Regions from separate parts of the Actinoplanes sp. NPDC023936 genome, predicted to be linked through region 1. Evidence: riboswitches for the same ligand, from Rfam matches in the RefSeq annotation. Region 1 holds a riboswitch; the other holds the start of a gene.
What was found. A riboswitch is a leader RNA that binds a small molecule or an ion and turns the genes downstream of it on or off. The one in region 1 is predicted to bind thiamine pyrophosphate.
Positions count from the first base shown of each region.

Region 2: another riboswitch for thiamine pyrophosphate. It lies ahead of AB0F72_RS11790 (thiamine phosphate synthase); the one in region 1 lies ahead of AB0F72_RS41270 (ECF transporter S component).

Region 1 covers NZ_JBEZZR010000072.1:2,799-17,091, reverse strand. Annotated here, with positions in the region: gene AB0F72_RS41350 (MFS transporter) at 63-1,157, shown strand; gene dusB (tRNA dihydrouridine synthase DusB) at 1,553-2,686, opposite strand; gene AB0F72_RS41340 (hypothetical protein) at 2,740-3,390, opposite strand; gene AB0F72_RS41335 (XdhC family protein) at 3,558-4,043, shown strand; gene AB0F72_RS41330 (glycine--tRNA ligase) at 4,115-5,494, opposite strand; gene AB0F72_RS41325 (hypothetical protein) at 5,563-6,060, opposite strand; gene AB0F72_RS41320 (antibiotic biosynthesis monooxygenase family protein) at 6,077-6,418, opposite strand; gene AB0F72_RS41315 (DUF6703 family protein) at 6,453-6,707, shown strand; gene AB0F72_RS41310 (metal ABC transporter substrate-binding protein) at 6,757-7,677, shown strand; gene AB0F72_RS41305 (metal ABC transporter ATP-binding protein) at 7,671-8,459, shown strand; gene AB0F72_RS41300 (metal ABC transporter permease) at 8,459-9,325, shown strand; gene AB0F72_RS41295 (metalloregulator ArsR/SmtB family transcription factor) at 9,356-9,655, shown strand; gene AB0F72_RS41290 (transcriptional repressor) at 9,664-10,053, shown strand; gene AB0F72_RS41285 (hypothetical protein) at 10,071-10,673, shown strand; gene AB0F72_RS41280 (DUF6328 family protein) at 10,645-11,169, opposite strand; gene AB0F72_RS41275 (alpha/beta hydrolase) at 11,231-12,055, opposite strand; TPP riboswitch at 12,193-12,296, shown strand; gene AB0F72_RS41270 (ECF transporter S component) at 12,337-12,924, shown strand; gene AB0F72_RS41265 (ABC transporter ATP-binding protein) at 12,929-14,293, shown strand, end outside.
Region 2 covers NZ_JBEZZR010000006.1:313,367-327,659, reverse strand. Annotated here, with positions in the region: gene rpsM (30S ribosomal protein S13) at 99-479, shown strand; gene rpsK (30S ribosomal protein S11) at 497-904, shown strand; gene rpsD (30S ribosomal protein S4) at 918-1,544, shown strand; gene AB0F72_RS11820 (DNA-directed RNA polymerase subunit alpha) at 1,627-2,649, shown strand; gene rplQ (50S ribosomal protein L17) at 2,731-3,312, shown strand; gene truA (tRNA pseudouridine(38-40) synthase TruA) at 3,398-4,213, shown strand; gene AB0F72_RS11805 (hypothetical protein) at 4,389-5,105, opposite strand; gene AB0F72_RS11800 (methyltransferase) at 5,201-5,806, shown strand; gene AB0F72_RS11795 (ATP-binding cassette domain-containing protein) at 5,835-7,481, shown strand; TPP riboswitch at 7,523-7,633, shown strand; gene AB0F72_RS11790 (thiamine phosphate synthase) at 7,627-8,217, shown strand; gene thiO (glycine oxidase ThiO) at 8,214-9,221, shown strand; gene thiS (sulfur carrier protein ThiS) at 9,221-9,421, shown strand; gene AB0F72_RS11775 (thiazole synthase) at 9,423-10,187, shown strand; gene AB0F72_RS11770 (thiamine phosphate synthase) at 10,181-10,780, shown strand; gene thiD (bifunctional hydroxymethylpyrimidine kinase/phosphomethylpyrimidine kinase) at 10,777-11,544, shown strand; gene thiC (phosphomethylpyrimidine synthase ThiC) at 11,618-13,141, shown strand; gene AB0F72_RS11755 (DUF5305 family protein) at 13,114-14,293, opposite strand, start outside.

The DNA of each region.
Region 1 (14,293 bases):
CTGGGCTCATGCACCCGATTTGACGCTGACATCTCTATGCGACACGCGCCTGCGCCGAGGCCGTGCTGCTCTACCCGGTCTACGCGCTGCTCTTCGCGGACGCCGGGCTCACGACCGCCGAGATCTCCTCGCTCTTCGCGATCTGGTCGGTGGTCTCCTTCGTGTGCGAGATCCCGGCCGGCGCGCTCGCCGACGTCTGGTCCCGCAAACGCCTCTATGCGATCGGTGAGCTGACCACCGCGACCGGTTTCGCCCTGTGGCTGATCTGGCCGTCCTATCCCGGTTTCGCGATCGGCTTCGCCCTCTGGGGCCTCGGCGGCGCGTTCAGCTCCGGCACGCTGGAATCCCTCGTCTACGACGAACTCGGCGAATCGACCGCATATGCGCAGGTCATCGGCCGCGCGGACACCGTCGCGCTGCTCGGCATGCTCGCCGCCACGCTGCTTGCCGCACCGGCTTACGCCGCCGGCGGATACCTCCTGGTCGGCATCATCAGCATCGCGACGGTCACCCTCGGCGGTCTGCTCGCGCTGCGTCTGCCGATTGTTGAGGGTACGAAAGACGACTCCGACAAAAGCCACCCCGGCGGTTACCTGGCAACCCTGCGCGACGGCGTCACGGAGGTTCTGGGCAAAGCCAATACCGTGGGACGAGCCGTCGTCGTGGCCGCTGCCGTGCCCGGGTTCAGCGCCCTGGACGAATACCTGCCCCTGCTCTCCCGGGACAAGGGTGCGGCGGCTTCGACCGTACCGTTGCTGTTCGCTCTGACCGCTCTGTCGATGGCCGCCGGCAGCGCCCTGGCCGGCCGGGTGCCCCCGGAGTCGGCCCGACCGCTGTCGCTGGCCGTGTCCCTGGCGGCGCTGACCCTGGCCGCCGGCGCGCTGATCCCGCACCTGGCCGGCATGCTCCTGGTCTCCGCCGCTTTCGGCCTGCTGCAATTCGCCATGGTCCACGCCGAGTCCCGCCTGCAAGCAGCGATAACCGGCACCTCCCGCACCACTGTCCTGTCCGTGGCAGGCTTCGGGGCCGAGGTGTTCGCGGTCCTGCTCTACGCGGGTTTCGCCCTCCCGCTGTCACTGCCGCCGCTGTTCGCCCTAGCCGCGATCCCCCTGCTGGCAACAGCATGGCTGACCCGCCGCCCCCACCCCGCGTGTTGATTTCGGGCGCGCTCCACACCCCAACTCCACACGCAGGACCAGACCCCACCCCGCGTGTGGAATTCGGGCGCGCTCCACACCCCAGCTCCACACGCAGGACCAGACCCCACCCCGCGTGTGGAATTCGGGCGCGCTCCACACCCCAACTCCACACGCAGGACCAGACCCCACCCCGCGTGTGGAATTCGGGCGCGCTCCACACCCCAACTCCACACGCAGGACCAGACCCCACCCGCGTGTGGAATTCGGGCGCGCTCCGCACCCCAACTCCACACGCAGGGAGATGGTGTGCGTCTTGACACCCGGGCCGGCCGGTCCGGCCGTCACGAACGCCCAGATCAGCAGCGCACTGAGCACGATGCGGACCAGGATGCCGGTCTCCGGGCGGCCCGGGATCAGCCCCCGGACTCCTCGGTCTCGGCGCCCTCCGGAACCGTGTCGTCGTCGCGGCTGTCCAGCCAGCCGTGCGGCAGCGACACCTTGCCCGGCGCGTTGACCCGCCCGCGCGGCTGACCGAGCGCCTCAGCCGGGAACGGCACCGACGGGTCGAGCTTGGCGAGCAGGTCGTCCAGCTCGGCCAGCGACGAGATCATGGCGAGGCTGCGGCGGAGCTCGCCACCGACCGGGAAGCCCTTCAGGTACCACGCGACGTGCTTGCGGAAGTCCGCACAGCCGTGTTTCTCGTCCTCCAGCGCCTCGACCAGCAACTGCGCGTGCCGCGCCAGGATCTTGGCGACCTCGCCGAGCGTCGGCAGCACCGGCCGGTAGTCAGCGCCCTGGGTGAACGCGGCCTCCAGGTCGGCGAAGAGCCACGGACGGCCCAGGCAGCCCCGTCCGACGACCACGCCGTCCACGCCGGTCTGCTCGACCATGCGCAGCGCGTCGGAACCCTCCCAGATGTCGCCGTTGCCCAGGACGGGCACGTCGAGCGCCTGCTTCAAGGTGGCGATCGCGTCCCAGTCGGCCTTGCCGGAGTACCGCTGCTCGGCGGTGCGCGCGTGCAGGGCCACGGCCGCCACACCGGCTTCCTGCGCGGCGAGACCGGCTTCGACGTACGTCAGATGGTCGTCGTCGATGCCCTTGCGCATCTTGATCGTGACTGGGATCCCGAAGGGTTTCGCCGCCTCGACCGCCTGCCGCACGATCCGCGCGAAGAGCCGCCGCCGCCACGGGAGGGCCGACCCACCGCCGCGCCGCGTCACCTTCGGCACCGGGCAGCCGAAGTTCAGGTCGATGTGATCGGCCAGGTTGTCCTCGCCGACCATCCGGACCGCGGCCGCCGTGACGTCCGGGTCCACGCCGTAGAGCTGCAGGCTGCGAAAACCCTCGTCCTCGGCAAACGTGATCATCTTGAGCGTCTTCGGGATCCGCTCGACGAGCGCCCGGGTGGTGATCATCTCGCAGACGTAGACGCCGCCGCCCTGCTCACGACAGAGCCGCCGGAACGCCACGTTGGTGATCCCCGCCATCGGGGCGAGCACGACGGGCGGGTTGACGGCATGGTCGCCGAGCAGAAGTGGTGCGGTCACGCGCTCTAGGGTGACACGCCACCGGCCCGCACTCCGAATCCCGGGTGCGCCGATCACAGCGGCCGGCGGACAAGCAGGTCACGAGTCCGGCATCGGCGCTCGATCCAGGCGCGGCTGACCGGGCAGATCCAGTCGGCCAGAGCAAGGGCCGTGGCGTGGATATCGGCGACTGGCCGGTTGAAGATCGGCTCCTGGTGCGCAAGCCGGTTGCGACAGAGATGGAGCACGGCTGCCGCATCATGGATGACTCTGCGCCGAGGCTGCCCGGGAAACACCCGGTAGACCGTCTCGCGCCAGAGGGTGCCGTCGTATTGGTTGGCGAGCAGGAACCGCCAAAAGCCGAGGTTCAACTCCGCTATGACCCGGCCGGCTGACTCCTCGCGCGCACCACGAGAAGCCCTCCGCCGGGCGATTTCGATGTCTTGAACCGCTCGAGGTTGCAGAAAACGACTCGAGATCACGAACCATCGAGGCTCATCGAATCGGCGCGCTGACCAAGCCGTCAGGTTCTCGTGGATGGCGTTGCGCAGCACGACCTCGACGTGCCCGATCGGCGCAGCCAAAGCCGCCGAGAGCTCTGAGTTCCAGGCGTAGAGCTCGAATGCCGTGTCGAGGTCCCCGTTGGCGGCGGCGTCATACGGCCCCATCCGTTCGGGTGAGAAACGGCGGTACAGCACGGTCGACTCGATGGTGGGACCGGTCATTGTGTGGCGTCAGCTCCGTTGCGCGCTAGGATTCGGGGCGAAGACCCCGGTCGCCTCTGCCACACGGCATGCTGCCGGGGTTATCGCTTGCACCTGCACCATTCTAGGCGTGGGACTAGTCTGCGCGCGACCAACCGAACTGGCGGGAATCTGGCAGAGTCGCCGTTGTGGGAGACAGTGAGCTGAGCCCGAGGCGGCTCGTTGCGGTTTTCGAGTCGCCGGTGTCGGAGGCCCTTCAGCGGTTAGCGGTGGAGCTGGGCTTCCACACCGTGCTGGTGGAGCCGGATCCGACACGGCTGTCCGGCACTCCCCGGCCGCACGGTGACACCTTCGTGGCCGACCTGGTCGCGGCCGGGATCGACGAGCACACCGACGTGGTGCTGACCGACCATCACCGGGCGGAGATCGGCGTCGTTCTGCGGGAGGCCCTGGCCGGCAAGAGCCGCTGGATCGGCATCGTCGGCAATCCGCGCAGCGAGGGACCGCACGTCGAGGCGTTGCGCGAGCTGGGCGTGCCGCCGGAGGAGATTGCCCGGGTGCACCGCCCGATCGGCCTCAACATCGGCAGCCGCACCGGCCCGGAGATCGCCCTGGCGATCCTGGCCGGCCTGATCGCCGACCGCAACAACCGTCCCGGCGGCTTCGACTTCTAACGAGCCCCGCCCCGATCTTGGCGATCTGCACACCATGCGCAAATCGCCAAGATCGCGACAAAAGCGGGGGATCAGCAGCCGGGGAGGCGCTTGATCAGGTAGTCCTCGATCTGGTCCAGGGAGACCCGCTCCTGCTTCATCGTGTCGCGGTCGCGCACCGTCACCGCGTTGTCGGTGAGGGTGTCGAAGTCGACGGTGACGCAGAACGGCGTACCGATCTCGTCCTGCCGCCGGTAACGACGGCCGATCGCCTGCGAGTCGTCGAACTCCACGATCCAACGCTTGCGCAGGTTCGCGGAGAGCTCCTTCGCCTTCGGCGAGAGCTCCGGGTTGCGCGAGAGCGGCAGCACGGCGACCTTGACCGGCGCGAGCCGCGGGTCGAACCGCATGACGGTGCGCTTGTCGACGCCGCCCTTGGTGTTCGGCGCCTCGTCCTCGTCGTACGCCTCGAGCAGGAACGCCAGCACCGCGCGGGTCAGGCCGGCCGCCGGCTCGATCACGTACGGCACCCAGCGCTCGCCCTTCTCCTGGTCGAAGTAGGAGAGGTCGACGCCGGAGTGCTTCGAGTGCGTCGACAGGTCGAAGTCGGTGCGGTTGGCGATGCCCTCGAGCTCGGCGAACTCGGTGCCGCCGAACTGGAAGCGGTACTCGATGTCGACGGTCCGCTTCGAGTAGTGCGAGAGCTTCTCCTTGGGGTGCTCGAAGAAGCGCAGGTTGCTCTCCGAGAGGCCCAGGTCGCGGTACCAGTCCCAGCGCTGCTGCAGCCAGTACTCGTGCCATTCCTCGTCGCTGCCGGGCACGACGAAGAACTCCATCTCCATCTGCTCGAATTCACGCGTACGGAAAATGAAGTTGCCCGGGGTGATCTCGTTCCGGAAGCTCTTGCCGATCTGCGCGATGCCGAACGGCGGCTTCTTGCGGGCCGCGGTCGCCACGTTGTTGTAGTTCACGAAGATGCCCTGGGCGGTTTCCGGCCGCAGGTAGTGCAGGCCTTCGGCGCTCTCGGTCGGGCCGAGATAGGTCTTCATCAGGCCGTTGAACATCTTCGGCTCGGTGAAGGTGCCCTTGTTGCCGCAGTTCGGGCAGTTCAGTTCCTTGAGCGAGGCCGGCAGCGAGCCGTGCTTCGCCTCGTAGGCCTCTTCCAGGTGGTCGGCCCGGAACCGCTTGTGGCAGGACTGGCACTCGGTCAGCGGGTCGACGAACGCGTCCAGGTGGCCGGAGGCGGCCCAGACGTCGCGGGACAGGATCACGGCGGAGTCCAGCCCGACGATGTCGTCACGCTGCTGGACCATGGTCCGCCACCACTGCCGGCGGACGTTCTCCTTGAGCTCCACGCCGAGCGGACCGTAGTCCCACGCCGAGCGGGTGCCTCCGTAGATCTCGCTGGAGGGGAAGACGAAGCCCCGGCGCTTGGCCAGGCTGACAACGGCATCGATACGATCGGCGGGCATTGGTGTTTTCCTCCTACGCCGGCTGGGTGTCGGCGGGGAAACTCGTGGTTATCGGACGAACAGCGAGATTACTCCCCGAGGTCACACACTTCGAATGCGCCCGTCGAGGTGTTCTGGCTCAGCTCCGCCTCGACCGTTTCGGTCCGCCCGTCCGGATAGGTCAGCCGCACCGGGACCGAGGCATAAACCAGATCAAGATCACCAATTTGGTACGCGGAAAAGGGCTCCGTGGCGGAGAGACGCGACGTATAGGCGGCTTCGGATTCCGACCGCTGCGCCGCGGGGCAGAGCAGATCGTAGGAGCGGGCGAAGTCCCGGTTCTGCACCGCCTCGACATAGCGGCCCACCACCACGTCGACCTGCTCGTTGAGCGCGTCGTCCATGGCCGCGGTCAGCCCGGCCACCGCGGCGGCGCCACCGCCGCAGACCAGCAGCAGCACTCCCCCGCTGATGCCGAGGCTCAGCCCGACACGGCGGCCACGCCCCTCGACCGGCGGCGCCGGGAACGGCGGGTGCACCCCGGGGCCGGGCGGGGGCGGCGGAACGTAGTGCGGCGCCGTGCTCATGTTTTCAGCCTAGTGCTCAGCGCCACGGTTCGGCGGCCCGGTCGCTGGCGGTCACGACGACCGCCTCGCCGGGGCCGGCCGAGGCGAGGGTCTCGAACGCGGAGGGCTCGTCGAGCGTCTCGGCCAGCAGGGGCGTGGCATGCATCTTGACCTCGAACCGGCCGAGGGCGCGCCGGTAGGCTCCGACGGACTCCCACTCGGTCGCCAGGGTCCAGGCGGACGGGTCCTCGAGGGCCCGGGCCAGCCGCCCGGAGCGGTAACCCGGGCTGTCCGCGAGGGCGGTGAGAGCGGCGTGCGCACGCTCGACGAAGCCGTCCTGCGTTTCCGGTGGGACGAGGAAGCGGTTGAGCACCAGCATGTGACGAGGGTACGCACGCCGAAGGAGCCGAACTGTGACGCCGTCCGACCAATTGCTGCGCCGTCTGGCCCGGGTCAACCCGACCGTGGCGTTCGCGGTGGGCCTCGCCGTGCTGCTGGCCGGGCTCTTCCTGCCGGGCATCGTGGGCGCCCTGCTGCTGGCGGTGCTCGCGGCCGGGCTCGGCGCGCTGACGTTCACCACCTGGCCGGTCCAGTCGCCGATCACCCGGGCGGTCCGGGTGGTCCTGCTCACCCTGCTGGTGGTCGCCGCGGTATCGAAGGCGCTGTGAACTCATGCGCTTTTGACAATCATTGTCATTATCGACCACAGTTGGTGACATGATGCGCCGCCTCACCCCCGCCCTGCTCCTTCTCGCCGTCCTGAGCGGCTGCGGAGCCCAAGCGGAGGACGACGGGAAGCTTTCCGTCGTCACCGCGTTCTACCCGCTGCAGTTCATCAGCGAGCGGGTGGGAGGTGACGTGGTCGACGTCAGCAACCTCACCAAGCCGGGCGCCGAGCCGCACGACGTCGAGCTCAACGCCGGCCAGGTCGGCCAGATCACCGACGCGAACCTGGTGGTCTACCTGAGCGGCTTCCAGCCGGCGGTGGACGACGCGGTCAAGCAGAACGGCAGCGACCACGCCTTCGACGCGGGCACCGCCGTCCAGCTGCTCTCCGCGGAATCGGCCGACGGCCACAGCCATGAAGGCGAGGAGGAGCACGCCGAGGAGAGCACCAGCAGCACCGACCCGCACTTCTGGCTGGACCCGACCCGGCTCGCCACGGTGGCCGAGAAGGTCGCCGCCGAGCTGGGCAAGGCCGACCCGGAGCACGCCGCCGACTTCACCGCCCGCGCCGCGGCCCTCGGCACCGAGCTCAAGACCCTGGACGGCGAGTTCACCACCGGGCTGAAGACCTGCGAGCGCCGTGAGCTGGTGACCAGCCACACCGCGTTCCACTACCTCGCGGACCGGTACGGTTTGGAGCAGATCGGCATCACCGGCATCGACCCGGAGGCGGAGCCGTCACCGCAGCGGCTCGCCGCCGTGGCCGAGGAGGCCAAGGAGCACGGCACCACCACGATCTTCTTCGAGACGCTTGTCAGCCCGAAGGTCGCCGAGACCCTGGCCCGCGAGGTCGGCGCCGAGACCGCGGTGCTGGACCCGCTCGAAGGCCTGACCGACGAGAATGCGGACTACTTCTCGGTGATGCGCGCCAACCTGGCGGCGCTCACCAAGGCGCTGGGATGTGAATCATGACGAATGTGGTCGAGGTACGGCACGCGGCGGCCGGCTACGACGGCCGGGAGATCCTCAGCGACGTCTCGCTGAGCGTCGCCGCCGGTGACGTGGTGGCCGTGCTCGGCGCGAACGGGTCCGGCAAGTCCACGCTGATCCGTACCGTCCTCGGCCTGGTGCCGCTGCGCCGCGGTGAGATCCAGCTGTTCGGCACCCCGCAGCGCCGGTTCCGGAACTGGGAGCGGATCGGGTACGTGCCGCAGCGGCTCGGCGCCGGCAGCGGGGTTCCCGCCACGGTCGGCGAGGTGGTGGCGTCCGGCCGGCTGGCCCGGCGCGGCATCTTCCGGTTCCCCGGCACGGCGGACCGGGCCGCGGTCCGCGAGGCGCTCTCGGACGTCGGCCTGCTGGATCGGATCGGCGACCCGGTCGCCACCCTCTCCGGCGGCCAGCAGCAGCGCACCCTGATCGCCCGGGCGCTGGCCGGCAAGCCCGACCTGCTGGTCCTGGACGAGCCGACGGCCGGCGTGGACGCGGCCAGCCAGGAGGCGTTCGCCGCGTCGCTCACCCGGTTCGCCGCGAACGGGGGCACGATCATGCTGGTGCTGCACGAGCTCGGTCCGCTGCGGCCGCTGATCGGGCGCGGTGTGGTCGTGCACGACGGGCGGATCGCGCACGAGGGGACGCCGCCCGAACCGGCCGGGCACCACGCCGAGCCGGGGCACGACCACGTGCACCCGCACGCCGACGAGGTCACGGCCGGCATCTGCGAGTGGGCGCCCACCGAGGGATCGAAGGCGTACTGATGGAGCTGCTCACCTACCCCTTCATGCAGCGTGCCCTGATCGGCGCGCTGATCATCGGGCTGGCCGCGCCGTCGCTCGGCATCTACCTGGTGCAGCGGCGGCTGTCGCTGATCGGTGACGGGATCGGGCACGTCGCGCTCACCGGCGTCGGCGTGGGCCTGCTCACCAACAACTCCCCGGTGCTCGCCGCCGTGGTGGTCGCCACGATCGGCGCGGTCGGCGTCGAGCTGATCCGCGAGCGCGGGCGCACCTCCGGCGACCTGGCCCTGGCCCTGCTCTTCTACGGCGGCATCGCCGGTGGCGTGGTGCTGGTCGGCCTCTCCGACGACAAGGGCAACTCGAACCTCATGCAGTACCTGTTCGGGTCGCTGATCACCACGTCACCGCAGGACATCGTGGTGATCGGCGGACTCGGCGCGGCAGTGCTGATCGCCATGCTGGCGCTGCGTCCGGCGCTCTTCGCGCTCTGCAACGACGAGGAGTACGCCCGGGTCAGCGGCCTCCCGGTGCGGACGCTCAACATCCTGCTCGCGATCACCACGGCGGTGACCGTGACGATCGCCATGCGTACCGTGGGCCTGCTCCTGGTCTCCGCCCTGATGGTGGTTCCGGTCGCGGCGGCCCAGCAGGTCACCCGCGGTTTCCGCAGCACGATGGCGGCGGCCATGCTGATCGGCGTGGGCGCGGCCGGCGCCGGCATCCTGGTCTCCGCCGAGGCGGACACCGCGCCCGGCGCCACCACGGTGCTGCTCGCCCTCGTCGCCTTCCTCGGCACCACGCTCGCCGGCGTGCTGCGCCGCACCCTGGTCCGGCGGTCCCGCCCGCCGGTCACCGCGGAACCTCCGGATGTCGTGTTGCATGGTTGACCGGGCGACAGCTGTACGGTGGTCGCAGCCATGACGACCACCGGTTATGAAGCGTACGAGTCGGCGGGGGCCCTGTTGCGCGCCCTCTCCGCACCCATCCGTGTGGCGATCGTGGTCGAACTGGGCGCCGGCGAGCGCTGCGTGCACGACCTCGTGGAGAAACTGGGCGCCCCTCAGCCCTTGGTCTCCCAGCACTTGCGGGTTCTGCGCGGAGCGGGCGTGGTGCGGGGTGTCCGCCAGGGCCGGGAGATCGCATACTCCCTGGTGGACGAACACGTCGCCCACATCGTCGCCGACGCGGTGAGCCACGCCAGGGAGAGCCGACAGTGAACCCGGAAATGACCCCCCGTAACACCAAGCAGCGCAGCGCGGTCAGCGCGGTCCTCGCCCAGACCGAGGGTTTCCACAGCGCTCAGGACCTGCACGCGATGTTGCGTGATCGGGGCGAGCGGGTCGGTCTGACCACGGTGTACCGGACGCTGCAGAACCTCGCCGACTCCGGTGAGATCGACGTGATGCGCCCACCCGGCGGCGAGCACCTCTACCGCCGGTGCAGCCAGGGACACCACCACCACCTGGTGTGCCGGTCGTGTGGCCGGACCGTCGAGGTGGCCGGTCCCGCGGTCGAGTCGTGGGCGGAGAAGGTCGCGGGCCAGCACGGCTTCGTCGACGTCTCACACACGCTGGAGATTTTCGGGACGTGCCAGGAGTGCGCCGGAAAGGGCTGAGTGGAACGCTGTCGCGTGTGAAGCTCTACGCCGACCGGCTGCCCACCGCGATCCGCCAGCTCCTGACCGACCTCCTCGTCGTCCTCTGGATCTATCTCTGGATCCGGGTCGCCCTCTGGATCTCCGACACCGTGGAGAAACTGGCCGTCCCCGGCCAGAAACTCGAGAGCGCCGGCGCCGGCATCGCCGACAACCTGGCCGACGCGGGCAGCAAGGTGGGACGGGTGCCGGTGGTCGGTGACGAGCTGACGAAACCGCTCACCGGCGCCGCGGACGCCGCACGGGCGATCTCCGACGCCGGTCAGCAGCAACAGGACCTGGTCGGGCAGCTCGCACTGATCATTCCGGCGATCGCGGTGGCCGTACCCCTGGCAATTGTTCTTCTGCTGTGGCTTCCGCTGCGCCTGCGCTGGATGCGCCGGGCCGGTGTCGCCGCTGCCGTGCGCGACGACCCGGCCGGTCGCGATCTGCTCGCGTTGCGCGCCCTGGCCGGCCGGCCGCTGGGCGAACTGTCGCGGCTCGGGCCGGACATCGCGCAGAGCTGGCGGGCGGGCGACGCGGACGCGGTGGACGCCCTCGCCGAGCTGGAGCTCAGGAGTCTCGGTTTGCGGACTCGTTAGCCTCGGCCTCCTCCTCGTCCTCGCCCCAGTTGCGGTGCGCGAACGGGAGGATGGCCCAGAGCGAGAGGAACCAGAGCCCGGTGATCACGGTGAGCGCGATCGCCCACTTCCAGTTCAGTACGTAATCGGTGATCAGCAGAACGCTGCTGACCATCGAGATCAGCATGAAGCCGAGCCCACCGGAGGCCATCCGGTGGGCGTACCGGACCAGTTCGGGCTTGCGTCCCTGCCGGAACAGCGCACGGTGGAACGCGACCGGCGAGATGATCATCGCGGTGGCGAACGCGGCGCTGATCAGCGCGACGATGTAAACGTCCTTCTGGAAGTTGGTGGCCTTGGGGAAGCCGTTGCTGAACGGGAGGGTGAGCAGGAACGCGAAGAGGATCTGCACGCCCGTCTGTGCGACGCGCAGCTCCTGCAACAGGTCCGCGAAATTCCGGTCCCAGCGCTGCTTCTCAGTTTCCTTGTTTCGGGAGGATGCCGTGTCGACCGCCATGTCGGCGCAGCGTTCCCGATCCCGCGCATGGTCAAACGCCGAGCGCCGGCGCCGGGCTTTCTTATGCTGCGACGCCGGTCCGCGCGAGAATCGCGTCAGCCAGCTCACGCGGCGCCTCCTCCGGGATCCAGTGGCTGATCCCGCGCATCGCGACCAGCTGGTAATCCGCCGACACCCAGTCGGCGGTGCGCAACGCGGCGGTCAGGCCGACCACCCCGTCCCGATCACTCCAGACATATGTGGTCGGGACGGTGATCACACCGGTTCCGGCCATCTGGTCGGTGGTGAAGGCGCGATACCAGTTCAGGCCTCCGGTGAGCCGGCCCGGTTCGCGCGCCGCGTCCACGTACCGGCGCACCCGCTCCTCGGCCAGCGGACGCAGCATCCAGCGCAGCACCGCGGCGTCGCGCCCGAGCAGCAGGCGCTCGGCTCGCGGGGAGCGGAACACCTGGAAGTAGGCGAGGCGGGCCTTCTGCGACGGGCGCACCCGGATGGCGAGCAGCAGGGCGCGCGGGTGCGGCACGGAGACGGCGGTGAGCGTACGCACGCGCCCCGGATGGAACGCCGCGAGCAGCCAGCCGATCTGGGCGCCCCAGTCGTGCCCGACCACGTGTGCCCGCTCGACGCCGAGCTCGTCGAGCACGGCGACGGCGTCGGCGACCGCCTCCCGGAGCCGGTACGCGTCGACGTCGCGCGGCCGGGCGCCCGGGGAGTAGCCGCGCTGGTTCAGCGCGTAGGTCCGCAGACCCGCGTCGTTCAGCGTGGGGACGATCCGCTCGAACTCGCGGTTGTCCTGTGGGAAGCCGTGCAGCAGCAGGACCGGTTCGCCGCCCTCCGGACCGCCCGCGGAAACCTCGAACGTCAAGCCACGAGTCTTGATCTCCATGTGACTGCTACCTCCCTATCCCGGCCAATGACCAGGTGTTAGCGTCGTCGCAGCAAATGTAGCGAAGCTTGTTCGCGACGACGGAGACCAAATGCGCCGCTCAGCGATGCGCGGGTCAAGGTAGGTCGCGAACAAACTTCGTCCGACAGGGGAGCGCACAAGCGCTGAGAGTGCGGGCGACCGCAGACCCTCGTACCTGATCTGGGTAATGCCAGCGCAGGAAGCTCGGTCATCTCTTATCAATGGCGCGCGTCTCCTCCCGGTACCCGCTGGGAGGCGTTATGAACGACAACACCCACCGCTGGCGCACGATAGACATCGTGATCGCCTCCGTCATCGCCGTCGCCTTCGGCGTGATCTTCTGGGCCTGGAACACGGTCTGGAGCGTCACGGAGAGCGCGTTCGCGTTCTTCCCGCCGGCGCAGGCGATCCTCTACGGCATCTGGCTGATGCCGGCCGTGCTCTCCGGGCTGATCATCCGTAAGCCCGGCGCGTCCCTCTACACCGAGACCGTCGCGGCGATCATCTCCGCGCTGCTCGGCAACCAGTGGGGCGGCACGGTCATCGTCCAGGGCCTCTGCCAGGGCCTCGGCGCGGAGCTCGCGTTCGCGGCGCTGCGCTACCGCTCCTGGAAGCTGCCGGCCGCCCTGCTCGCCGGCGCGCTCACCGGCCTGAGCGCGGCGATCTACGACTTCTTCGTCTGGAACTCGGAGTACGCGCTCGGCAGCTACCGCATCCCCTACGCCGTCTTCACCGTGGTGAGCAGCGTGCTCATCGCCGGCCTGGGCAGCTGGGCCCTGGTCCGGGCGCTCGCGCCGACCGGTGTGCTCGATCGGTTCGGAGCGGGCCGGGAACGGGCACTCATCTAAAGTCATGAGTGAGGTTCAGCTTCGCGGGTTCGGGTGGCGGCACGCCGGGCGCCGCGCCTGGGCGGTCCGCGACTTGGACCTGCACGTGCGGCACGGCGAGCGGGTGCTGCTGCTCGGCCCTTCCGGTGCCGGCAAGAGCACCCTGCTCGCCGCGCTCGCCGGCCTGCTGCCGTCCGATTCCGGTCAGTCCGAGGGGTCCATTGAGATCGATGGGCTCGATCCGGCGAAGGCGCGCGACAAGGTCGGCATCCTCTTTCAGGATCCGCAGACCCAGCTCGTGATGGCGCGCAGCGGCGACGACGTGGCGTTCGGCTGCGAGAACCGCGGCGTGCCGGCGTCGGAGATCTGGACTCGGGTCTCCGACGTGCTCGATCGCGTCGGCTTCCGGTATCCGATCAATCGCTCGACCGCGGCCCTCTCCGGCGGCGAGGCACAGCGCCTCGCGCTCGCCGGCGTGCTGGCGCTGCGTCCCGGCCTGCTGCTGCTCGACGAGCCGACAGCCAATCTCGACCCACCCGGCGCGGCCCTGATCCGGGAGTCGCTCACCGAGGCCATGAGTCCGGAAACGACCATGATCATCGTTGAGCACCGGGTGACCGAGGCGCTGCCGCTGGTGGACCGGGTGGTGGTTCTGGAGCCGGGAGGCGGCGTCCGCGCGGACGGCTCGCCCGAGGTGATCTTCGCCGCCTACGGTGACAAACTGGCGTCCGAAGGCGTCTGGGTGCCCGGTTTCAGCTTTCCGCCGCTCAAGGCGACCGCAACGGCCACTTCCGATTTGGTACGGGCGGAGCACGCTTCCGTGCGAAACCGGCTTCGTCCGGTCTCGATCACTGCCAGAGGCGGCGAGGTCCTGGCCGTGACAGGTCCCAACGGCGCCGGGAAATCCACCCTGGCCCTGCTGCTCGGCGGGCTGCTCGCGCCCACCTCCGGCCGGATCGAGGCGTTCGGCGACAAACGCCCGCCGCACCGGTGGCGGGCCGCGACGCTGACCCAGCGGATCGGGTCGGTCTTCCAGAACCCGGAGCACCAGTTCGTCACCGGCCGGGTCGCCGACGAACTCGCGCTCGGCCCCCGCCGGGTCGGCAAGTCATCCGCCGAGGTGCGCGACATCGTCGGCGAGCTGTTGCGGCGGCTGCGCCTGGAGAAGCTGGCCGAGGCGAATCCGTACACCCTCTCAGGTGGTGAGGCACGCCGTCTGAGCGTCGCGACGGCGCTGGCCACGGCCCCGCGGCTGCTGGTGCTGGACGAGCCGACGTTCGGCCAGGACCGGCGGACGTGGCAGGAACTGGTCAGTCTGCTCGCGGAGCTGCGGGATGCCGGGCACGGGATCGTCGCGGTCACCCACGACGAGGCGTTCGTCCGTACCCTC
Region 2 (14,293 bases), on a different contig from region 1:
GAGTGGCTGTACCCCCGGTCGGAGGCCGGGGCCCGCCCGGGCAGGCGGGGTGGGACAGGCACAGACCTCCGTGAGAAACCTGAGGAGTACGCCCACTTATGGCTCGACTCGTCGGCGTTGATCTTCCCCGCGAAAAGCGGATGGAGATCGCGCTCACCTACATCTTCGGCATCGGTCGCACCCGTGCCGTCGAGGCACTGACTGCTACCGCAATTGACCTGAACAAGCGCGCCAAGGACCTCACGGACGAGGAGCTGGTCCAGCTCCGCGACTACATCGAGTCCAACTTCAAGGTTGAAGGCGACCTGCGCCGCGAGGTCGCTGCGGACATCCGCCGCAAGGTTGAGATCGGCTGCTACGCCGGCATCCGCCACCGCAAGGGCCTGCCCGTGCGTGGACAGCGGACCCGGACCAACGCTCGTACCCGCAAGGGCCCGAAGCGCACGGTCGCCGGTAAGAAGAAGCCCGGTCGGAAGTAATAGGAGCGCACTGACTTATGCCACCGAAGGCACGCGCAGGGGCCGCCGTCAAGAAGGTCCGGCGCAAGGAACGCAAGAACGTCGCCCACGGGCAGGCGCACATCAAGAGCACCTTCAACAACACCATCGTGTCGATCACCGACCCGACCGGTGCTGTGATCTCCTGGGCCTCGTCCGGCCAGGTGGGCTTCAAGGGCTCCCGCAAGTCGACCCCGTTCGCCGCGCAGCTGGCTGCCGAGGCCGCCGCTCGCCGTGCCATGGAGCACGGCATGCGCAAGGTGGACGTCTTCGTGAAGGGTCCCGGTTCCGGCCGGGAGACCGCCATCCGTTCGCTGCAGGCCGCCGGCCTCGAGGTCGGTCAGATCTCCGACGTCACGCCGCAGCCGCACAACGGTTGCCGCCCGCCGAAGCGTCGCCGGGTCTAAGGGGGATTGACTGATGGCTCGTTACACCGGTGCTGACTGCAAGCGCTGCCGCCGCGAGAAGATGAAGCTCTTCCTCAAGGGCAGCAAGTGCGACGGACCGAAGTGCCCCTTCGAGTCCCGTCCGTTCCCGCCCGGCCAGCACGGCCGTGGCCGGACCAAGGAGACCGAGTACCTTCTGCAGCACCGCGAGAAGCAGAAGGCGCGTCGGGCGTACGGCGTTCTGGAGAAGCAGTTCCGCGGTTACTACGAGGAAGCCGTGAACAAGCCGGGTAAGACCGGTGAGGTTCTGCTGCAGATCCTCGAGACCCGTCTCGACAACGTCGTCTACCGGGCCGGCTACGCCGCGTCCCGCGACATGGCCCGGCAGCTGGTCAAGCACGGCCACTTCCTGGTCAACGGTTCCAAGGTCGACATCCCGTCGTACCGGGTCAAGGAACACGACATCGTCACCGTGCGTGAGAAGTCGAAGGAAATGACCCCGTTCGTCGTGGCGCAGGCCCAGGCCGGCTCCCGCCCCGTTCCGGCGTGGCTCGAGCCGATCCCGGCCGAGATGAAGATCCTGATCCACTCGATCCCGGCCCGCGCTGTCATCGACACGCAGGTCCAGGAGCAGTTGATCGTCGAGCTTTACTCGAAGTAACACATTGCCCGGCGCTCTCCCGAGCGCCGGGCAATCCCGATGGCCATCAAATAGTGGGTGGCCGGACAGAAAGAAGAACAGCGTGCTCATCAGCCAGCGGCCGACCCTCTCGGAGGAGTCGCTCAGCGAGACCCGCTCCCGGTTCACCATCGAGCCTCTGGAGCCGGGCTTCGGCTACACCCTCGGTAACTCGCTGCGTCGGACCCTGCTGTCGTCCATCCCGGGCGCGGCGGTCACCAGCATCAAGATCGACGGCGTGCTGCACGAGTTCACCACGATCCCCGGTGTCAAGGAGGACGTGGTCGAGCTGGTCATGAACGTCAAGGAACTGACCGTCAGCTCCGAGCACGACGAGCCGGTCAGCATGTACCTGCGCAAGCAGGGCCCTGGCGACGTGACCGCCGGTGACATCCAGCCCCCGGCTGGCGTCTCCGTGCACAACCCCGACCTGAAGCTGGCCACCCTGAACAGCAAGGGCCGGCTCGACATGGAGCTCACCGTCGAGCGGGGCCGTGGCTACGTCACGGCGGCGCAGAACAAGAGCGCCGGCGCCGAGATCGGCCGGATCCCGGTCGACTCGATCTACTCGCCGGTCCTCAAGGTGACCTACCGCGTCGAGGCGACCCGTGTCGAGCAGCGCACCGACTTCGACCGTCTGATCATCGACGTCGAGTCGAAGGCGTCGATCTCGCCGCGGACCGCGCTGGCCTCGGCCGGCTCGACCCTCGTCGAGCTCTTCGGTCTCTGCCGTGAGCTGGACGAGACCGCCGAGGGCATCGACATCGGCCCGTCGCCGCAGGATGCTCAGCTGGCTGCCGATCTGGCCCTGCCGATCGAGGAGCTGGACCTCACCGTCCGGTCGTACAACTGCCTCAAGCGCGAGGGCATCAATAGCGTGGGCGAGTTGATAGGGCGTACGGAGGCTGACCTTCTGGACATCCGGAACTTCGGCCAGAAGTCGATCGACGAGGTCAAGATGAAGCTCGCCGGAATGGGCCTGGGCCTGAAGGACAGCGCGCCGTCCTTCGACCCGGCGCACGTCGTGGACTCGTTCGGCGACGTGGATTACGACACCGACGACTACCGCGAGACCGAGCAGCTGTAATTCCCGCTGTCGCGCCATAACTCTGCTGCCTGAGGCGGCTCCGCCGCACTGCAAGACATATCCACGAGGAGCATCGTAAAAATGCCCACGCCCACCAAGGGTGCCCGCCTCGGCGGCAGCCCGGCACACGAGAAGCTCATCCTGGCCAACCTGGCCACTGAGCTCTTCCGGCACGGGAAGATCAAGACCACCGAGACGAAGGCCCGGCGGCTGCGCCCGCTGGCCGAGCAGCTCATCACGAAGGCCAAGCGCGGCGACCTGCACGCCCGTCGCCGGGTTCTGACCGTCGTGAAGGACAAGGACGTCGTGTACGCCCTGTTCGAGCAGATCGCTCCGCGGTACACGAACCGCCCCGGCGGCTACACCCGGATCACCAAGACCGGCCCCCGCAAGGGCGACGCCGCTCCCATGGCGGTCATCGAGCTGGTCGAGGAGCTGCAGGTCGCGGCCACCACCGCCGCGCCGTCGAAGGCTGACCGCAAGGCCGCCGCGCAGCAGGCCAAGGTCGAGGCGCTCGCGCCCGAGGACGACGCGCCGAAGAGCGCTCCGGCCGCGGACACCGACGCTGACCAGGACGCCGAGGCGCCCGTGAACGCGTCCGGTGACAAGGGTGCCGAGGGTCCCGGCGACCAGGCCGAGGGCGACGACACCACGAAGGCCTGATCTCAGGTTTTTCAGAAAGGCCCGGTACCCCGTTCGGGTGCCGGGCCTTTCGCTTGGCGAAAACGACGCGAGGAGCACGCCCGCAATGCCGGAATCCATCCGCCTTCGACTGGACGTGTCGTACGACGGCGCCGGCTTCTCGGGCTGGGCCGCCCAGCCGGCCCGCCGGACGGTTGCCGGTGTGCTCACCGAGGCGCTGGGACGGCTCGTCGGGCCGGACACACCGCTCGGGTTGACGGTCGCCGGCCGTACCGATGCGGGGGTGCACGCCACCGGCCAGGTCTGCCACATCGACCTGCCGACCGAGGACTGGGAGCGTCTCTCCGGATCGCTGCTGCGCCGGCTCGCGGCCCTGATGCCGCCGGACGCCCGGGTGCGCGCGGTCCGCCCGGTCCCGGACACCTTCGACGCGCGCTTCTCGGCGACGTTCCGCCGGTACGAGTACCGCGTCTGCGACGAGCAGTGGGGTCCGGAGCCGCTGCGCCGGCACGACACGCTCGGCTGGCTGCGCCCGCTCCAGGAGGACCGGCTCAACGCCGCGGCGGCCGGGCTGCTCGGCGAGCACGACTTCGCGGCGTTCTGCAAGCGCAAGGAACACGCCACCACGATCCGCGCGATCAGCCGGCTGGACTGGCGCCGCGACCCGGACCGGATCCTGGTGGCGACCGTCCAGGCGGACGCGTTCTGCCAGGCGATGGTCCGCAGCCTGGTGGGCGCGATGCTCTTCGTCGGCGACGGCCGCCGCGAGCCGGACTGGCCGGCCCGGCTGCTGACGCTGCGGGAACGCTCCAGCGAGGTGACGGTGGCGCCCGCGCACGGTCTGACGCTGGTGGCGGTCGGTTACCCGGACGAGGCGGAGTACGCCACCCGGGCCGAGGCCACCCGCCGCCTCCGAGCCTGAACTCAACACGCAGGCCGGACCGCACCCGCATTCCACACGGGCGGTGGGACGGGCTTGAGTGTGTGGAGTTGGGGCGTGTTCCGCACCCGTATTCCACACGGGCGGCGGGACGGGCTTGAGTGTGTGGAACTGGGGCGCTATCCGCACCACAACTCCACACGCAAGCGGGCCGGTTCTACGTGACCGGCAGGGTGCCGCTCAGGTGGGTGTCCAGCAGATCCGTGGTTATCCGGGTGACCGCCGGGTCGTCGCCCGGGACCAGCTCGCCCGTGGGGCTGACGATCACGCAGTAGATCAGGTAGTGGTCATGGGTGCGCCAGGCGACGGGTGTGCCCGGCGGGGTGTCGGCGCCGGTCAGCGTGGCGAAACTGCCGTCGCCGGTCTCGACCAGGTCGCGCACCACCTCGCTGACCGCAGCCGCGCTCGGCGTGTCCGGCAGGGTGAGCACACCGGCGGTCACCCGGTAGTCGGCGTAGGGGACGGTGAGGACGGCCCGGATCGCCTGCGAGCACCCGTACCCCTGAAGCACCGACCGCAAGCCGCCGGTGACGGCGACCGGGCAATCGGCCTCGACCCGCGCCTGGCTCGCCCGGAAGAGGGACGCCTGGTCGGGGAAGACGGCGGTGGCGGTGAGCGGTCCGGACGTCCCGGCGGCCGGCGCGCGGCGTTTGTCGGCGACGATCAGCACGCCCACCATCACGCAGATGCCGAGCACGATCAGGGCGGCCAGGCCGCGGGTGAGCAGGTCGGCCGTTCGCAGGGGTTCCCGCCGCAGGTGCCGGCGGCTGTGCGCCCGGGTGCGATGCTGGCCGGTGGCTATCGGGAAGAACGGCCTCAGGACCAGAGCGTGCGCGGCATGGTGGGCGGGGCGCGTGGGGATGGCGTACCGCATGGACCCAAGCTAGGCGGGGACGCTGATCTATGAACGCACAATTTGTCCGGTACCCCGCCGTCCCGCCGCTCGTTGCGCGGCGGGAGACTTGCCTGGTGAGTGCCGACCATTACTTCACCGCCGACCCGGATGCGCCGTTGCGGCGCGGCGAGATCGAGTTCAGCGTCGCCGGCAAGGACCACCGGCTCGCCGTCGCGTCCGGGGTGTTCTCGGCCGGGCGGCTGGATCCGGGCACCGCCGTGCTGCTGCGCAAGGCGGATTTGCCGGACGCCGCCGCCACCGGCACGTTCCTCGACCTGGGTTGCGGTTACGGGCCGATCGCCCGGGTGCTGGCCACCGAGGCGCCGCAGGCCGAGGTCTACGCCGTGGACGTCAACGCCCGGGCCCGCGATCTGACCGCGGAGAACACCAAGGGCCTGCGGGTACGGGTGTTCGCGCCCGACGACGTGCCGGCGGACGTGGAGTTCCAGCAGATCTGGAGCAACCCGCCCACCCACGTCGGCAAGGCGGAGCTGCACGGGCTGATGGAGCGGTGGCTGCCGCGGCTGGCGCCGGACGGCGTCGCCTGGCTGGTGATCAACCGGAACCTCGGTGGTGATTCCCTGCACAGCTGGCTGACCGGCCTCGGCTGGCAGGTCGAGCGGGTGGCCAGCCAGCGGGGGTTCAGAGTCCTGAAGGTCACCCGAAAATCGGCTGACTGACAGACCGGCACCGGGGAGGATGCCGGGCATGGGTTACGTGGATGTCGCCGGCGCCGGTTTCGTGCTCCCGGACGGGCGGGAGCTCTTCGCCGACGTGTCGTTCCGGGTCGGCGAGGGCGCGAAGGTGGCGCTGGTCGGGCCGAACGGGGCCGGCAAGACGACGCTGATGCGCATGGTCGCGGGCGACATCCCGACGCAGAGCGGGACCATCGCGCGTTCCGGCGGCCTCGGCGTGATGCGCCAGTTCATCGGCATGATCGGCGACGACCGTACCCTCGAAGATCTTGCTCTGTCCCTTGTCGCACCCGCGCTCGGCGCGGCAGGTGAGCGACTCCGCGCCTCGGCCGCGGCCCTCGACGAGACCGAGAAGAGCCAGATCGGGTACGCGAACGCGCTCGCCCACTGGGGTGAGGTGGGCGGTTACGAGGCGGAGGTCCTCTTCGACACGGTCGCCGTCGCGATCCTCGGCAAGTCGTGGGAGGAGACCAAGGACCGGATCGTGCGGACCCTCTCCGGCGGCGAGCAGAAACGGTTCGCGCTGGACCTGCTGCTCCGGGGGAGCGACGAGGTGCTGCTGCTCGACGAGCCGGACAACTTCCTCGACGTCCCGGCGAAACGCTGGCTGGAGCAGCGGATGCGGGAGTCGTCGAAATCGATCCTCTACGTCTCGCACGACCGGGAGCTGCTGGCGCAGACCGCGGACCGGGTGGTGGCCGTCGAGGGCGGTGGCGCCTGGACGCATCCGGGCGGCTTCGCCTCCTGGCACGAGGCCCGGTCGAACCGGCACGAGCGGATGGAGGAGCTGCGCCGCCGTTGGGACGAGGAACACGAGAAACTGCGTGAGCTGGTCTTCACGCTCAAGAACAAGGCGGCCTACAACGACGGCCTCGCCTCGCGCTATCAGGCCGCACAGACCCGGCTGCGCAAGTTCGAGGAGGCCGGTCCGCCGCCGCTGCCGCCGAAGGAGCAGTCGCTGCGGATGAACCTGCGCGGCGGCCGCACCGGCAAGCGCTCGGTGATGTGCGAGCATCTCGAGCTGGAGAACCTGACGTTCCCCTTCGACCTGGAGATCTGGTACGGGGACCGGGTCGCGGTGCTCGGCGCGAACGGCACCGGCAAGTCCCACTTCCTGCGGCTGCTCGCGGCCGGCGGCTCCGAGCCGGACCTGGAGCACAAGCCGGTCGACGGCGCGCCGCTCACGCACGTGATGCACGACGGCGTTGCCCGGCTCGGCGCGCGGGTCCGTCCCGGCCACTTCTCGCAGACCCACGACCGGCCGGAGCTGATGGAGAAGACGCTCGTCGAGATCCTCTGGCGTGGCGACGAGCACCGCTCCGGAGTCGACCGGGCCGGCGCGATGAAGGCGCTCAACCGGTACGAGCTGGCGGCACAGGGCGATCAGCGGTTCGGCACGCTCTCCGGCGGTCAGCAGGCCCGGTTCCTGGTGCTGCTGCTGGAGTTGTCCGGCGCCACGTTGCTGCTGCTCGACGAGCCGACGGACAACCTGGACCTGGCGTCGGCGGAGGCGCTGGAGGAGGGCTTGAAAGCCTTCGACGGTACGGTGATGGCCGTCACCCACGACCGCTGGTTCACCCGCAGTTTTGATCGATTCGTGCTGTTCAGGGGCGACGGCGAGGTCGTCGAGGTCCCGGAGCCAGTTTGGGACGTCCGCTAGCGTTTGATCTCACCGACCGGTTATGGTCCGGTCACAACAAAGAAAAACCCCACGGGAGTCCGGGCACCGGGCTGAGAGGGGGGCTGATGCGGCCCCCGACCGTCGAACCTGATCCGGGTCATGCCGGCGCAGGGAGGAGTGCTTCATGCACGATTCGTTCTCGTTTCCCCGGCTGCACGTCATCACCGACTCGCTCGACGTCGTTCGCGGGGTCGCCGGTCAGGACGACGTCGCCGTTCAGATCAGGGTCAAGACGACCGACGCCCGGGCGTACGCGCTGACCCTCGCGGCCCTCGAAATCCTTCGCCCGGCAGGCACCATGTGCCTGGTCAACGACCGGGTCTCGGTGGCGCTGGCGGCCGGCGCGGACGGTGTGCACCTGGGCGCCGACGACCTGCCGGTGGACGTCGCCCGGCGGATCCTCGGCCCGGACGCGGTGATCGGCGCGACCTGCCGGAACCCGACGGACGCCCGGGCCGCGGTCGCCGCCGGCGCCTCCTACCTGGGCACCGGGCCGGCGTTCGCGACGTCCACGAAGGACGGACTGCCACCACCGATCGGCCCGGCCGGTGTCGCGGCCGTCGTCGACGCGGTGCCGGGCACGCCGGTGCTGGCGATCGGCGGGATCACCGCGGACCGGGTGCCGGCCCTGCCGTCGCACGGCGTCGCCGCGATCGGCGCGTTCGTGACCGACCCGAAGCGGGCGGTGGCCGAGTTCCTGGAGGCCCTGCGATGAGGGTCGCGATCGTCGGCGGCGGCATCATCGGCCTGGCCGTCGGCCGGGAGTTGCTGCTGCGCGGAGCGGACGTCACGGTCTACGACCCGGCGCCGGCGGGGACCGGGGGCGCCTGGCACGTGGCGGCCGGGATGCTCGCTCCCGGTGGGGAGTCGGCGTTCGAGTTCCCGTTCCTGGAGCCGCTGCTGGAGGCGTCCAACGCGCTCTGGCCGGAATACGCGGCAGCCCTCGGCGACGTCGGTTACGACGACGCCGGCACGCTGAGCGTGGCGTTGACCGCCGACGATCTGGCGGAGGCGAAGCGCGAGTGGCAGCACCAGAAACTCGCCACGCTGACCGGCTCGCAGGTGCGTGACCGGGAGCCGTCGTTGTCGCCCCGGATCCGGGCCGGCGCGTTCTCGCCGACCGAGCGCCAGGTTGATCCGCGCAAGGTGGTGGCGGCGCTGCGTTCCTCATTGCACGGTCGGTTTGTGTCGCAGCGTGTGACTGACATTTCCGATATTTCCGCCGATAGCGTCGTCGTTGCGGCCGGTGTCGGCACGGCTTCGTTGACCGGCCTTCCCGTTCGCCCGGTGAAAGGCCAGGTGCTGCGGCTGCGCGGCGAACCGGGCCTGCTCCGGCACGTGATCGACGGCGCCGCTGACGGCCGGCACGTCTACCTGGTGCCCCGCGCCGACGGCGAGGTGGTGGTCGGCGCGACCCAGGAGGAACGCTCCGACCGGGCGGTCACCGCGGGCGGAACGCACGACCTGCTGCGCGCCGCGCTCGACCTGGTGCCCGGCCTCTCCGAGCACGAGATCACCGAGCTCACCGTCGGGCACCGGCCCGGCACGCCGGACAACGCGCCGATTCTCGGCCGGCTCGACGACCGGACCGTGGTGGCCGCCGGTCACCACCGCAACGGGGTGCTGCTCGCCCCGATCACCGCTCGGCTCATCGCGGACCTGGTGCTGACCGGGACCGCTGACCCACTGCTGGACTCCTTCACCCCCGGGAGGTTCTGATGCGCCTGACCATCAACGGCCAGGACCGGAGCAGGTCCGACAGCTGCACCGTCGCGACCCTCGTGGCCGAACTCATCGCCGCCCAGCGTGGGGTGGCGGTAGCGGTCAACGGAACCGTGGTGCCGCGCTCGGCGTGGTCGCAGGTCGACCTGGCCGACGGCGACCGGATCGAAGTGCTCACCGCCGCGCAGGGAGGCTGACATGACTTCCCCACTCCTGCCCGCGTTTCTGCCCGCGAACGGGCTGATCCTGGGCACCGGCGGCGCGCAGAGCCTCGCCGCCCTGGAAGAAGCGATCACCGCGTCCGAGACCACGCTCGTCACGGTGGCGCTGCGCCGGGTCGACGCGGCCGGTCCGGGCCTGCTGCCGATGCTGGACCGGCTCGGTGTGCGGGTGCTGCCGAACACCGCGGGCTGCTACACGGCCGGGGACGCGGTGAAGACCGCGCAGATGGCCCGGGAAGCGTTCGAGACCGACCTGATCAAGCTGGAGGTGATCGGCGACGAGCGGACCCTGCTGCCCGACGGCGTGGAACTGCTCCGAGCTGCCGAGACGCTCGTCGCGGACGGGTTCACGGTACTCCCGTACACCACCGACGACCCGATTCTGGCCCGCCGCCTGGCCGACGCCGGATGCGCCGCGGTGATGCCCGCCGGTTCGCCGATCGGTTCCGGTCTCGGCATCTCCAACCCTCACCACATCCAGCTGATCCGGCAGAACGTGGACGTGCCGGTGGTGCTGGACGCCGGCATCGGCACCGCTTCCGACGCGGCGCTCGCGATGGAGCTGGGCTGCGACGCGGTGCTCGTCGCCAGCGCGATCACCCGGGCCGACGATCCGGCGGCGATGGCGGCGGCGATGCGGCACGCGGTCGCGGCGGGACGGCTCGCCCGCGCCGCCGGACGGATCCCGCGCCGGTTCCACGCGCTCGCGTCCACCGCCGACGAGGGGATCGCGGAATGGTGACGCCGGGCGGGCTCGTCGTGCTCACCGACCGGCGGTCCGCCGCCGGGCCGCTGGTGGAGGTGGTCGCGGCGGCGGTCCGCGGCGGCGCCGATTGGGTCATTCTGCGTGAGCGCGACCTTGGGTACGAGGAACGAGCCGCCCTCGCGGCGCAGCTCAGACCGCTCCTGCCGCCCGGGCGCCTGATCGTCGCGGGCCCGGACCCGCTGGGTGGCACGGCCGTGCACCTGTCGGCGGCCGATCCGTTGCCGGCCGGGGTTCCGCTGGTGGGTCGTTCGTGGCACGGGACCGAGCCGCTGTCCGATGTGGATTACGTGACGTTGTCGCCGATCTACCCGACGGCCACGAAACCGGGTTATGGGCCGGCGCTGGGTGCCGCCGGCGCAGCGGCGCTGGCCGGGCGGATGCCGTGGCTGGCGCTGGGCGGGGTCGACTCGGCGGCGCGGGCGGCCGAGTGCGCCGCGGCCGGGGCCGAGGGGATCGCGGTCCTGGGGGCGATCATGCGGGCCGCCAATCCGGCGCGGGTGGCGAGCGAGCTGGCGGGCGCGTTCGCGGCTGCCCAGCGCGTTGCGGCGAGTGCGGGAGCGGGCACGTGACGCCGCCGGTGGTGCTCACGATCGCGGGGTCGGACTCCGGCGGGGGCGCGGGGATTCAGGCGGACCTCAAGACGTTCGCGGCGCTCGGGGCGTTCGGGACGTCGGTGCTCACCGCGATCACCGCGCAGAACACGCTGGGCGTCACGGCGATCCACGCGGTGCCCGCCGAGATCGTCGCGGCGCAGCTGGACGCGGTGCTCTCGGACCTGCCGGTCGCGGCGGTGAAGGTCGGGATGGTCTCGGATCCGGCGGTTGCCACGGTGATCGCGGAACGGGCCGGCGACCTGCCCCATCTGGTCATCGATCCGGTGATGGTGGCCACCGCCGGAAGCCGGCTCTCCGATTCGGCTGTCGTCGGGGTGCTCCTCCCGTACGCAAGTGTCCTGACGCCGAACCGGCACGAAGCCGGCGCCCTCCTCGGCAGGGTGATCGAAACGGCCGAGGAGATGGCAGTGGCCGCCGCCGAGCTCGCGGAGCTCGGCCCGCGCGGGGTGGTCGTGACCGGAAGTGAGCTTGCGGTTGACGTCCTGCACGTCGCGGGCGAGACCACCGTGCTGCGCGGCTCGCCGGTGGAGACCCGGAACAACCACGGGTCCGGCTGCACGTTCTCGTCGGCGATCGCGGTGCGGCTGGCCGCGGGCGACTCGGTGCCGGAAGCGGTGATGACCGCGAAGGATTACGTGCGACGCGGTCTGCGCGGCGGCGCCTCCTGGCAGCTCGGGGCGGGACCCGGGCCGCTGGACCACTTCGCCTGGTCTTCTTGAGTTCCGGCAGCACTGTCGCTGATCCTTTGCGGCCGTGTCATGCCGGTTTTATCCAACTTCGTGGAGGTTTGCCGTGAGACGTAAGACCTATGTGGACGGTCCCCGTCCGGACATCCGCGTGCCGTTCACCGAGGTGGTGCTGACCGGGGACGAGCCGCCGGTGCGGCTCTACGACACGTCCGGGCCGGGCAGCGATCCGCTCGTCGGGCTGCCGCCGCTGCGCAAACCGTGGTGGACCGGGCAGACCCAGCTCGCTGCCGCGCGAGCCGGGATCGTCACGCCCGAGATGGAGTTCGTCGCGGTGCGCGAGGGCGTCACCCCCGAGCTGGTGCGCGACGAGATCGCGGCCGGTCGTGCGGTGCTGCCGGCCAACCGGAACCACCCCGAGTCCGAGCCGATGATCATCGGCTCGCGCTTCCTCGTGAAGGTCAACGCGAACATCGGCACCTCGGCCGTGACCTCGTCCGTCGCCGAGGAGGTGGAGAAGCTGACCTGGGCCACCCGGTGGGGCGCCGACACCGTGATGGACCTGTCCACCGGGCCGCGGATCCACGAGACCCGGGAGGCGATCGTACGGAACTCGCCCGTCCCGATCGGAACCGTGCCGATCTACCAGGCGCTGGAGAAGGTCAAGGGCGACCCGCTCGGGCTCACCTGGGACCTGTTCCGGGAGACCGTCATCGAACAGGCCGAGCAGGGCGTCGACTACATGACGATCCACGCCGGAGTGCTGCTCGAGTACGTCCCGCTCGCCGCCGAACGCGTCACCGGAATCGTCTCCCGCGGCGGATCGATCATGGCGGCCTGGTGCTTGGCCGAACACCGGGAGAACTTCCTCTACACCCACTTCCGCGAGCTCTGCGAGATCTTCCGGGAGTACGACATCACGTTCTCGCTCGGGGACGGCCTGCGCCCCGGGTCGATCGCCGACGCCAACGACGAAGCACAGTTCGCCGAACTGCGTACCCTCGGCGAGCTCACCCACATCGCGTGGGAGTACGACGTACAGGTCATGGTCGAAGGCCCCGGCCACGTGCCGATGCACAAGATCAAGGAGAACGTGGACCTGCAGGTCGAGCTCTGCGGCGGGGCGCCGTTCTACACGCTGGGCCCGCTGGCGACCGACATCGCGCCCGCCTACGACCACATCACGTCGGCGATCGGCGCCGCGATGATCGGGATGTTCGGCACCGCGATGCTCTGCTACGTCACCCCGAAGGAGCACCTCGGCCTGCCGAACAAGGAGGACGTGAAGGCCGGGATGATCGCGTACAAGATCGCGGCGCACTCGGCTGATCTGGCGAAGGGGCACGCCGGCGCGCAGGAATGGGACGACGCGCTGTCCCGGGCGCGGTTCGACTTCCGGTGGGAGGACCAGTTCGAGCTGGCGCTCGACCCGGAGACGGCCCGGGCGTACCACGACGAGACGCTGCCGGCGGCGCCCGCGAAGACCGCGCACTTCTGCTCGATGTGCGGGCCCAAGTTCTGCTCGATGCGGATCAGTCATGAGCTGCGGGCGGCCGGGATGAAGGCGAAGTCGTCCGAGTTCGTGGAGGCGGGTGGCCGGGTCTACCTGCCGGTGGCGCCGTCTGCCTGATTCGCCTGATCCGGGTCCTTCCGCGTTTGGCCGGGCTGGGTCGGCGCTTGGTCGGAGTGCTTCGGCAGGAAGTCGTAGATCGGTTCGTGGGGCGCCTCGGGCTCGGAACCTTCGGGGTTCGAGGCGCCGCCCACTGATTTGTTGAGCTCGCCGAGGGTTTCCATGGCCTTGCGCTCCGCTTCGGGCTTGAGGCGGATCGGGCGCTGGAGGGGTGGTTTGTCGTCGGCCTCGGTGGGGGTGGGTTCCGGTTTCGCGGCTGCGGGTTCGGCCTTCTTGCGGGGGCGGCGGGCGCGCTTGGCCGGGGGTTTGGGCGGTTCCGGGGCGGATGCTTCTTGTGTCGGCTTCGGCTCTTCGGTGGCTGTCTTTCCCTCGGCAGTCTTTTCCTCGGTCTTTTCCTGGGCCGTTGCCGGCTCGGGGGCCGGCTCCGGTGCCGGCTCTTTTTCGGCGACCGGCTGTTCTTCGGTGACCGGTTCTTTTTCGGGAACCGGCTGTTCTTCGGTCTGGGGTGGTGTCGGCGCGGGGGGCGCGGCGACCTTGGCTACTCCGGTGGCTTTCCGGGCCGAAGGGCGGCGATGCGATGCGGGCCGGGGTCCGGGTTCCGGCTCGGGGGTGACGTTCGCCGGGACGATCCGGTAGCGGTAGGTCACCCCGTCGTCGCGAACCACGAAATCGTCGGCGCCGTCCGGCCGGGTCCAGGTGAGGATCATCTGACCGTATTTTTCGGCGAGCTTCACCAGCGCCGGAAAACTGTCGACGATGACGACGGGTTTGCCGGGCGGGCTGGCCATCGGCTCGACCGGGACCAGCAGGTGGGGGTACCGGCGCTGGATCTGCTCCCGGTTCTTCAACGGAACCCGGCGGAAGGCCAGCAAGGCGACCACAGCGATGCCGGCGAGCGCGACGAGCAGCGACCTCACCGCCCAGCTGCGTGCCTGTCCGGCGGTGAACAGATCCTTGCCGAAGAGCGAGATCTGACGGGGGAAGGTCCCGCCGCCGGAGGTTGCCGCCGATCGCTCGACCACGAGGCTCTCCGCGCCGCCCAGGAGAGCCAACTGGATGTTCGTGAGGCCGAAGCTCACCGATGGTTCGAAACTTGATCCGTCGGCGTGGCTGACCCGTGCGGTGACCGCCACGGTGATCGCTCCGACGTTC